Regions from separate parts of the Ruegeria sp. BK1 genome, predicted to be linked through region 2. Evidence: riboswitches for the same ligand, from Rfam matches in the RefSeq annotation. Region 2 holds a riboswitch; each other region holds the start of a gene.
The links. A riboswitch is a leader RNA that binds a small molecule or an ion and turns the genes downstream of it on or off. The one in region 2 is predicted to bind cobalamin.

Region 1 (3,268 bases), 1.7 Mb from region 2:
GCTGCGTTGCGACGGGCGAACACGCCGATATGCCCGATCTCTTTCACCCCAAAATCTGACAGTGACAACAACCTACGCCGCGCATTCGGGCCATAAAGCTCGGCCAGGCGCCACACCGCTTTGGGCGGCACCACCTGATCGTCGTCGAATGCGATCAGATCGACCGGCACTCCCTGCCCGGCCCAGTGCGCCTCGGGCAGGGTCTTGCCCAAATCGGGCAGGTAGTTCGTCGGTGCCGTGCACCATTTACGCCACTGCCAGTAGACCCGCGCGGGCAGGTCAGCCCCAAAACCCAAAGCCCTGCCCGGCAAATACCCCGCCGCTTTGACAACCAGCGGCGCATGGCCATACCAGAACAACCCCGCCAGCGCCTTGTACGGCCACGGGTGATCAGACAGAGTGACAAGCCCGGAGCAAACACAGATCATGCGGTCAATCTGCGCGATATCCGGCTGAACCGGGCCCAGCATTCCACCAACGGAATGGCCGATGCTCCATTGTTCCGCGTCCGGGAAGCGTCTGCGCATTTCCGCGCGGGCGGCGGGCATGTCGACCAGCGCCCAGTCCGCCATAGTTACCTGCGAGTCCTGCAATCGGCCGGTCAGCGAATGGCCGAAATCCCGATAGTCATAGGTCAGACAAGCCATACCCTGCTCGGCCGCCAGCCAATGGGCAAAATGCTGATAATAGTCGCGGGGCACGCCGGTCGCTGCATGGATCATCACAACTGTCTTGGGAGGCAGAGCAGGCAGATAGAGCCGCCCCGACAGCATCGCCGGACCGGACGGAAACTGGACATCTTCGGTCAAAACAGAATGCGTATTGTCCAACATCGCCCGCGCCTCATGTTCTAAACTGTTTAGTTCACCCGCGCAGTCGGCCCTGTTCCGTCATCAGAGTCAAGCCGTGGGGAAATTGACCCAACGTCGCGCCGGGATTCAATGGCGCTTGACTCGAAGCCCGCTCAACCGCTAGCGATGGCGTGATGGTTCTCGTCCCCGGTCACGGGGCGGGATGAAAAGGGAACACGGTGCGATCCTGCCCGGCATTGCCGGAACGGATCAAGGCCGAGACTGCCCCCGCAACTGTAAGCGGTGAGCAATGCCGAGATACCACTGGCCGAAAGGCTGGGAAGGTCGGCAAAGCCACGACCCGCAAGTCAGGAGACCTGCCATCGAACGAAAACCGAAACTCGGGCGGGGTGTCCGGGACAGGTCGTCAGCACGCTGTCACACCTGATCCATGCCCCTCGTCCAGCGCGCGGAGGGCGCATCATGATCTGGAAGACCAAGACCCACGAATTCACCGCGACGGTATGCCAAAAAACCGGCGCCCCCTGCCCGGCACTGGCCCGAATGGCACGCGCCCTGACGGATGCAATGGCCACGGCCCGTCCGGCAACAACCGATGCGTTCGAGATCGAAGGCAGCAGCGACTTGACCCATTGCGCCGAAGGGTGCTCGGCCCGGTTTCGCGCCCAACCCGATCAGATCCGGGTGTTCTGCGGTGTGGCCGCCGACACTCCGGCCGAGCGGCTGGATCGCTATGCGGATATGTTGTTCGGAGCAGATTTCACCGCCCACGCAGCCAGCCTTTTGCCGACACCGCCCTGCGCGATGATGGAAGTGGTTACCACGGCGCCCCAGCCAGCCGCGCCGACCGAACACCAGCTTTCAGCCTGAATTCAGCTGCCCGTCCGGGCCGCCGAAGTGGCCCAGACCATCTGCGCCTCGGTCTCGACGGCGCAGGGACGTACTGTCCGTAGCATCTGCAAAGCGGTATCTGCGGGCAGTCCGCTATCCGTCATCAACCGCAAAGCAACCATACCCGATCGCCCGCAGCCGCCCCGACAATGGACCAAAACGCCTCCGCCGCCGGACAGCAGCGCACGGGCCCGCTGGCTGACATTGGACCAAATGGCCTGTATCCGCGCATCCGGCGCACCAAAATCCTGGACCGGCAGGTGAGCCCATTCGACCCCGTGCCGCTCCAGATCGCCACCGAACGCCGCCGCTCCCAGGTTTTTCATCTCAGAGCTTGTGGTCATTGAAATCGCCAGATCCGGTCGCCAGTCCTGCACCGTCTTCAGATCGGCCGCATAGGCACCTCCCGCGCCGGGCAGCGGAGATATCCCCAGACGACCCGGCCCCAGTCGCAGGGAATAGATGGCGAAATTATTCATGGCACGTTCCGATCAATCTGCACCGATGATGTATCGCCTGCGTCCTTGCTTGCAAATCGAATTTCCTGCGCTGCTGCTGTGGACGTGGGCGGCAGGGGTCACTACGCTGCATCGGACTCCGAATCCGACAGAGCAGATATGACCGACACGCCCAGCCCCGCCTATCAGGTTCTTGCCCGCAAATACCGCCCGGAAACCTTCGCCGATCTAGTCGGTCAGGACGCCATGGTACGCACGCTGAAAAACGCGTTCGAGGCGGATCGAATTGCGCAAGCCTTTATCATGACCGGCATTCGCGGCACCGGCAAAACCACCACGGCCCGTATCATCGCCAAGGGTATGAACTGCATCGGCCCCGATGGCGAGGGCAAGCCGACCACCGAACCCTGCGGCCAGTGCGAACATTGTGTGGCCATTATGGAGGGCCGCCATGTGGACGTGATGGAGATGGACGCCGCCAGCCGCACCGGCGTCAATGATATTCGCGAGATCATCGACAGCGTCCGCTACCGCGCGGCCTCGGCCCGCTACAAGATCTACATCATCGACGAGGTCCATATGCTGTCGACCAGCGCCTTCAACGCGCTGCTCAAGACGCTAGAGGAACCACCCGAGCATGTGAAATTCATCTTTGCTACCACCGAGATTCGCAAAGTACCCGTGACGGTTCTGTCGCGTTGCCAGCGGTTCGACCTGCGCCGGATCGAACCCGAAGACATGATCGGCTTGCTGCGCCGCATTGCCGAGGCCGAAGGTGCGCAAATCGCCGAGGACGCGATGGCGTTGATCACCCGCGCGGCTGAAGGCTCGGCGCGGGATGCGACCTCTCTGCTGGATCAGGCGATTTCACACGGTGCCGGGGAAACCAGCGCCGATCAGGTGCGTGCGATGCTGGGTTTAGCCGACCGTGGCCGAGTGCTGGACCTGATGGACATGATCCTGCGCGGCGACGCCGCCGGGGCGCTTACTGAGCTTGGCGCGCAATATGCCGAAGGCGCCGACCCGCTGGCCGTGCTACGCGATCTGGCCGAGATCACCCATTGGGTCTCGGTCGTGAAAATCACGCCGGATGCCGCCGAAGACCCG
Region 2 (3,268 bases):
GCATCCAGTTACCGTACAACCGGGCCAGTTTCTCTCCATTTACGTAGACATGTGCATGCCCCTCGCCGTCGACATCGGTCTTTGAGGCATTTTGTGGTGAGAACCGAAAGTTCTGCGGCATGACATACAGGTTCCAGCCCGCCATAGGATCGGGCGTAAGAGCGATCTCAAGCGCCGGAGCATCAGCGCCGGCAGGCAGGTTGATGGCAGTCGAATGATCGTGTGCGGCTGCCTCGGCGTGAGATGGACTGTGATGTGCAGGATCGCCATGGTCATGGCCGTCGAAAGTGACGCCATTTGCAGCCGCAACCACAAATCCTGCACCACTGCCAAAAACTATGCCGATTGCAAACAGGGCAAGTGAGCGTGCCATTTTATGTTCCTTGATGGTAGTAGCAAACACGCCGAGCTGGTCTCGGCGTGTTCATAAGCGTGCTTGTCAGGCCGCAGCTTCGGCACGCTGGCTTTCATATCGCCAGAAGTACCCGGCGAATGCCCCGACCAGAACCCAGGCTACCAGTCCGATGCCAAAAGCGCGTGCGGCAAACAGCGCGCCGATCTCGGTCGGAACGGGGCCGGTGAACACGTCCGGCTCGGGCGCGCCGATCAGATGTGGGGCCAACAGCAGGGCGGCTGCGATCACATAGCTGATCAGGGTGCCGCCAAAGGCAATCAGCCACATGGCAACACCTGCTGCTGCGACGGTCGCAAACCACCAGATTTGACGCGCAGCGACATCGGCTGCTGCCACGCCGGGCACTTCTGGCGCGAGCGAGAATCCGGGTGCGAGGTGCACGGCAACGAACCCCGCAAGCCCCCACAAAACACCGGTGCGCCCGTCAATCTTGTGGCCGTTGCCCTCAGCCACGGACATCAGCGCAATCATCATCAGCGCGTAACCGGTATAGATAAGCATCGTGAAAATGACGCTCAGCGCATCGCGGAACAGGTCCGAGAACATTCCCGGCAGCTCGGGGTGAGCACTTACGACGTCACCGCCGAAATGGACCAATTCGCCTGATTCATACAGTTCCGCGTGCAGCAACACAGGTTGCACAAAGACCAACTGCAGCAAGGCGGCAATCAGCCCCGCTGCAGCACCAGCGAACAACGCGCTGGTCAGGATACGGGTAAACATGGGTTTAGTGGCAGGGGAAGCCGGTTGCGTGACGCACGTCATGGGCTGCGTCATGCAGGGCAGCGGCCTGAACGTGGCCAGTCACCGAAATGATGCCAAGACCCAGAACCACAGCGAACATGACCGGCAGGATACCAGCGCGCGAGGCGGTTTGTGTTTGTGTTGTCATTTTCAATTCTCCTGTGCCGTCGCACCCGACGGCCGGTGTTTCAAATCACGCCTGGCAGGTCTCCTGGCTTGCGGGTCAGGGCCTGTGCTCGCCTTCCCCCTGAAAATTCAGGAGTGGCTGGTTGAGCAAGACTCACCGCTTACAGTCGCGGGGGCGGCTGTGGATTGGATCAACTCGGATCGCACCACATTCCCTCTTAGCTCGTCGCTGTGAACGACGGGACCAGACGGGTTCATCTAGCCTTCAAAACCCGCGTGGCGCAATCGCCATTCGCGACCAATTTGGTCAGTTCACGCACTTTTTGAGAAGATAGATATCCATGATCCACCCGTGATCGGCGCGCGCAGCTGCACGGGTGTCCAGAATCTGCTGCGCAACCTCAGCCAAGGGCCCCTTGATCAGAATTTCCTCTTTCATGCCCACGTACGCCCCCCACCAGATGTCATAATCTGCCATCTGAAGATGTTGGAACGAGCACTCACCATCCAGCATTACCGCCACGTTTGACGCACCGTCCGGCCACCCTTCGTCGCGAATCCGCCGCCCCGTGGTCACGATGTAGGGGGCACCCAGATCGTTGATCGGAATCACGTGGGCAGCCGTCAACGCCTGCAGCGCTGTAATGCCAGGAATCACCCGCGTCGTCGGTTGAGGGTCCAGCCGCTCTGCAATCCGCAGGGAACTGTCATAAAGCGACGGATCGCCCCAGATCAGTAGAGCTACATGTCGTGCTCCAGGATGGGCGGCGATTGCCTCGCTCCAGCGCAATGCAATCGCGTCGTGCCATTCATCCACCCCGCGCAGATATCCGTCGTCGGACCGGCGCTTGGGGATGTCGAAATAGGCGATCTGCGGCGGCGTGTCGGTCACCTGCGCAATGATCTTTTCGCGCAGCCCGGCCAGATCGGCCTTATTCTCGCCCTTGCGGGGGATCAGGATCAGGTCCGCCGAGCGGATCGCCTGCGCGCCCTGAAAGGTCACGTGGTCAGGGTTCCCGGTGCCGATGCCGATCAAGGTCAGGTCAAACATCGTCAAACTCTGCCAGCGGGCCGTAAAGGATCAGCGCCGGGGCGGTGCCTATCTCGTCCGCCAGTTTATTGGACAGCGCGCCTACAGTACTGCGATGCAGCTTCTGCTCGGGGGTCGAGACGGATTCGGCCATCAGTGCTGGCGTTTCCAGCGGCAGGCCATGTGCGTGCAGCGTTTCGACCAGCAGAGGAAAGGTGCGCTTGCCCATGAAGACGACGGTGGTCGCATCCGGGTCGGCCAGCGCGGGCAGGTTCAGGTCCTCGGGCAGTTTGCCGCTGACATCATGGCCGGTGACAAACTGCACCCGTCGCGCGGTTAGCCTACGGGTCAGCGGGATGCCAGCCGCCGCCGCCGCCGCTACAGCTGAGGGGATGCCGGGGATGATCTCGTATTCGATCCCAGCCGCGCGCAGGGCAACCAGTTCTTCTTCCAGACGTCCAAACATGCCGCCATCGCCGGATTTCAACCGCACGACCCGCTGCCCGGTCAGGGCGTAATCCACCAACAACCGGCTGACATGGTCCTGCTTGGGCGAGGGGCGACCCGCCCGTTTGCCCACGCCCACCAGATCGGCATCCTCGCGCGCATGGGTTAAGATCGGCCCGCTGCTGAGGTCATCAAACAGCACCGCATCCGCCTTTTGCATCCGATCTACGGCCTTGAGCGTCAGCAATTCCGGATCGCCCGGACCTGAGCCGATGAACGAGACAAACCCACTCATACTGAGGCCTCCGCGATCAGGTGAAAGAACGTGCCGGTCACGTTGCCACGCACCGATCCGGTCTGCGGCCCTTCGGCCCCTTCTGCGTCAAACACACGGGCCAAAGGCGCGTCAGGTTGCTCGATGATTGAGGAATAGTGGAACTCATGCCCCCGCAGGCCCGTGCCTACGGCAAAGCCGGGCATCGGGGCCAGCAGTTCGGCGCGACGAT
Region 3 (3,268 bases), on a different contig from region 2:
TCGGGCGCGACATGCCCGGAACATCCATTACGAACACATGTGACAGTCGCCGCCCTGTGCGCAGCCCTTTTTCACGACGCAAAACCGCGTGCAGCAACTCATCGGTATGCAGATACCCCTTCATCAGGGTCTGCGCGCGTCCGTCGACTACAAGATCCACGGCACGGTGCGCGGCGATGCCGTGGCTGCGGGCCTCGACAATTTCGATGCCAGACAAGTCGGCCCCCAGCTCAGCGGCAGCAGCGGCGATTTTATCGGGGTTCCCGACGAGGATCGGCGAAATAATATGATTGGCATGCCCCAGCAACGCGCCGCTCAGAGAGTTGGGCTCTTCTGGCGCAACAATGGCGGTTGGCATCGGCTCTAGTGGGCGCGCTTTTTCCAACAGCGCGTCGAAATGGCGGTGCCGCTGCACGATCAGGCCAGGGACCTCGACCGAGTCGAACTCCATATGCGTCGAAGGCGGTGTGACCTGAACGGTGCCGCTGAGAACCAGTGCATTGTCAACGACCCGTCGCACTTCGGCTGAGCAGAGCAGATCACCATCGTCGCGCTTTTCCTCAACAGCGACAAAGGCAGTCAGTTCTTCACCCGCAAGCACCGGGAGGTGGAAGGCCAAATCCGCGCGGCGAGTCTGCGTTCCGGCGCCGGGCATGTAGTTTCCCAGCACGGCTGCGACCAGACCGGCGGGCCACAGCGCGGGTGCGACGGCTTCGGCAAGGCCGTCGCCATCCCCGTCATAGGTTGCCAGATGCAGCGGATTGTGATCGCCCGAGGCCGAGGCAAAAGCATAAAGGTCGTCAACCGTGCACAAGCGGGTCAGTTGTGCCGCGTCGCCAACCTTGAGCTGCTCGAAGGTTTTATTTTCCTGGATTTTCATAGCGTGCCAACTTTGGTTTTTCGGACGTCTTACCGACTTGGGTCGCGGGTTTAATTGATGCAGGTCAGTTCGGGGTCACAATAGTACGTCCAGCACCCTTGAGCCCGCAAAACGTAGCCTCGGCTTTCAAATTTTGCTGCGTCGCAGCATAACTGATTGCCCACTGAGCAGCAATATCCTTTGCGCTGTCTTCACCGGAACGTTGCGGAATCCATATTGACCCATGCTCTGATCTGAGGCAGTGACGCTACGATGGTTCCCGATGCTGCACGCGCGGGATGAAAAGGGAATACGGTAAGGTGCAGACCAAATCCGTAACTGCCCCCGCAACTGTAGGCGGTGAGCGACGCCAATATCCCACTGGCCGGATCAGGTCGGGAAGGGTGGCCAAGCACAGACCCGCGAGTCAGGAGACCTGCCATCTCAAACGCAACCAAACCGGGGCGGGGTGTCCTGGAAAGAGGCTCAATGTCACATCGACCCGATGTCATCAGAACCGTTCCTCTCCCTGCCCGTCTGGCATGCAGGTGGGGCGGAGCATGACGGATCATGTGGTGCTGATCTGCACGACCTGCCAAGGGGCAGAGGCGGCGCTATCGATTGCCGAGGCCCTGCGCGAGCGCCTGCCCGAGGGCTACGGCACACGGATGATCGAGTGTATGGCCGGCTGCGATCACCCACTGACCGTTGGATTTCAGGCGGGTGCGAAGGCACAATATCTGTTTGGCGAAATTCAAACCTCGGCCGATATCGACGCTTTGGCCGCTTTCGCGCGGCAATACCAAAACAGTTCCACAGGTTGGACCAAGGCAACGGATCGCCCCGAGGCGCTGTTGCACAAGACCTTGTCGCGGATGCCGCCCTTGGCGACGGAGGCCACATGACCGAACATGCGTTCCTTCAGGTCAACGGCGTCGGTTATCACGCCTATCACGGCGAAGTTCTGCTTCAGGACATCACCTTTGCGCTTCACGAAGGCGCGGTTCTGGCCATCGCCGGGCCCAACGGCGCGGGCAAGACAACGCTGATGAACCTTCTATGCGGGTCCGAGCATCCTTCGGACGGCAATGTATTGTTCAAGGGGCGAAATTTGCGCAGCATGTCGGCGACCGAGCGTGCGCGGATGATCGCTGTTGTCAGCCAGCAGGAATATCCCGACGGGCGGCTCTCCTTGCGCGAGTATGTAGCGCTGGGACAGATCCCGATCCGGTCCGACCGCTCGGCCGAGGCCCATGCCGCCGATCTTGCGCGAATTTTGGACCTGACCAGCCTGAACGATCTGGCCGACAAGCGCATGGCGGTTCTGTCGGGCGGGGAACGGCAGCGCGCCCATATCGCGCGGGCATTGGCACAAAACCCGGCACTGCTGTTTCTGGACGAGCCCACCAACCATCTGGACCCGGACGCCAAGGGGCGGATGTTGTCACTGGTGGCCGGGCTGGGGATCACAGTGGTGATGATCGTCCACGATCTGGTCATGATCCCGGAATTTGCGACGCATGTCGCGCTGATGAAATCCACCCGTCTTACCGGGTTCGGACCTGTGGCCGACGTGCTGACCACCGACCGCGTGCGTGACACGTTCGGTGTCGATTACCTGTTTTTCCAGCACGAGGGCCGCTTGATCCCGGCGCTGGACATCCGAAAAACCTCAGTTTCCAATCCAGTTAGGAGCATTTCCGAATGAAACACATCTTGTCCGTGGCGCTGGTTACAGCCATGGCGGGCGGTGCCGCCGCGCATGAAGTTACCGTCAACAATTGCGGCGAACCGCTGGTGTTTGAAACCCAGCCCGAGCGTCTGGTCGTGCATGACATGAACATGACCGACATGGCCTTTGCACTGGGTCTACAAGACAAGATCGTCGGCCTGACCGGGATTACCGGCTGGTACAAAACCAGCCCCGAGTTCGACTCGCTGCGCGGCGATATCCCGGAACTGGCCCCGAAATATCCGACGGTCGAGAACCTGGTGGCCGTTGAACCCGACCTGTTCTTTGCCGGTTGGTACTACGGAATGCGGCCCGGCGGTGATGTGACACCGGAAACGCTGGCGCCCTTCGGGATCAAGACTATGATCCTGTCGGAAAGCTGCGTTCACCTGCATAAGGACCGCCCAAAGGCCAGCATGGACCTGCTGTTTGACGATGTCCTGCGTCTGGGCAAGGTCATGCATGTTGAAGACAAGGCCGAAGCGTTGGTTTCAAGCTGGAAAGACGAGCTGGCCGCGATTGAGGCGAAAACCGCCGATCTGCCGAAACCGCGCGTGTTCCTGCTGGACGGGCCCGCTGATGCGCCCTTCACCGCCGGAAAATACGCCATCCCTGATGCGATGATTGCCGCTGCGGGCGGTCAGAACGTGACCCATGACATGGATACAAGCTGGGGC

Region 1: it holds a riboswitch for cobalamin, as region 2 does, so the genes downstream of both, ACR3E7_RS16385 (hypothetical protein) here and ACR3E7_RS08090 (CbtB domain-containing protein) in region 2, are expected to answer to the same signal.
Region 3: it holds a riboswitch for cobalamin, as region 2 does, so the genes downstream of both, ACR3E7_RS22560 (DUF1636 family protein) here and ACR3E7_RS08090 (CbtB domain-containing protein) in region 2, are expected to answer to the same signal.

What each region holds. Positions count from the first base shown of each region.
Region 1 is NZ_JBQFIS010000001.1:3,300,006-3,303,273, reverse strand. It holds gene ACR3E7_RS16390 (alpha/beta hydrolase family protein) at 1-833, opposite strand, end outside; cobalamin riboswitch at 970-1,190, shown strand; gene ACR3E7_RS16385 (hypothetical protein) at 1,275-1,682, shown strand; gene ACR3E7_RS16380 (protein-tyrosine phosphatase family protein) at 1,685-2,182, opposite strand; gene ACR3E7_RS16375 (DNA polymerase III subunit gamma/tau) at 2,321-3,268, shown strand, end outside.
Region 2 is NZ_JBQFIS010000001.1:1,618,703-1,621,970, reverse strand. It holds gene ACR3E7_RS08100 (hypothetical protein) at 1-373, opposite strand, end outside; gene ACR3E7_RS08095 (CbtA family protein) at 440-1,138, opposite strand; gene ACR3E7_RS08090 (CbtB domain-containing protein) at 1,143-1,307, opposite strand; cobalamin riboswitch at 1,344-1,549, opposite strand; gene cobF (precorrin-6A synthase (deacetylating)) at 1,593-2,336, opposite strand; gene cobA (uroporphyrinogen-III C-methyltransferase) at 2,329-3,057, opposite strand; gene ACR3E7_RS08075 (cobyrinic acid a,c-diamide synthase CobB) at 3,054-3,268, opposite strand, start outside.
Region 3 is NZ_JBQFIS010000003.1:354,493-357,760, forward strand. It holds gene ACR3E7_RS22555 (bifunctional enoyl-CoA hydratase/phosphate acetyltransferase) at 1-880, opposite strand, end outside; cobalamin riboswitch at 1,118-1,317, shown strand; gene ACR3E7_RS22560 (DUF1636 family protein) at 1,420-1,764, shown strand; gene ACR3E7_RS22565 (ABC transporter ATP-binding protein) at 1,761-2,567, shown strand; gene ACR3E7_RS22570 (ABC transporter substrate-binding protein) at 2,564-3,268, shown strand, end outside.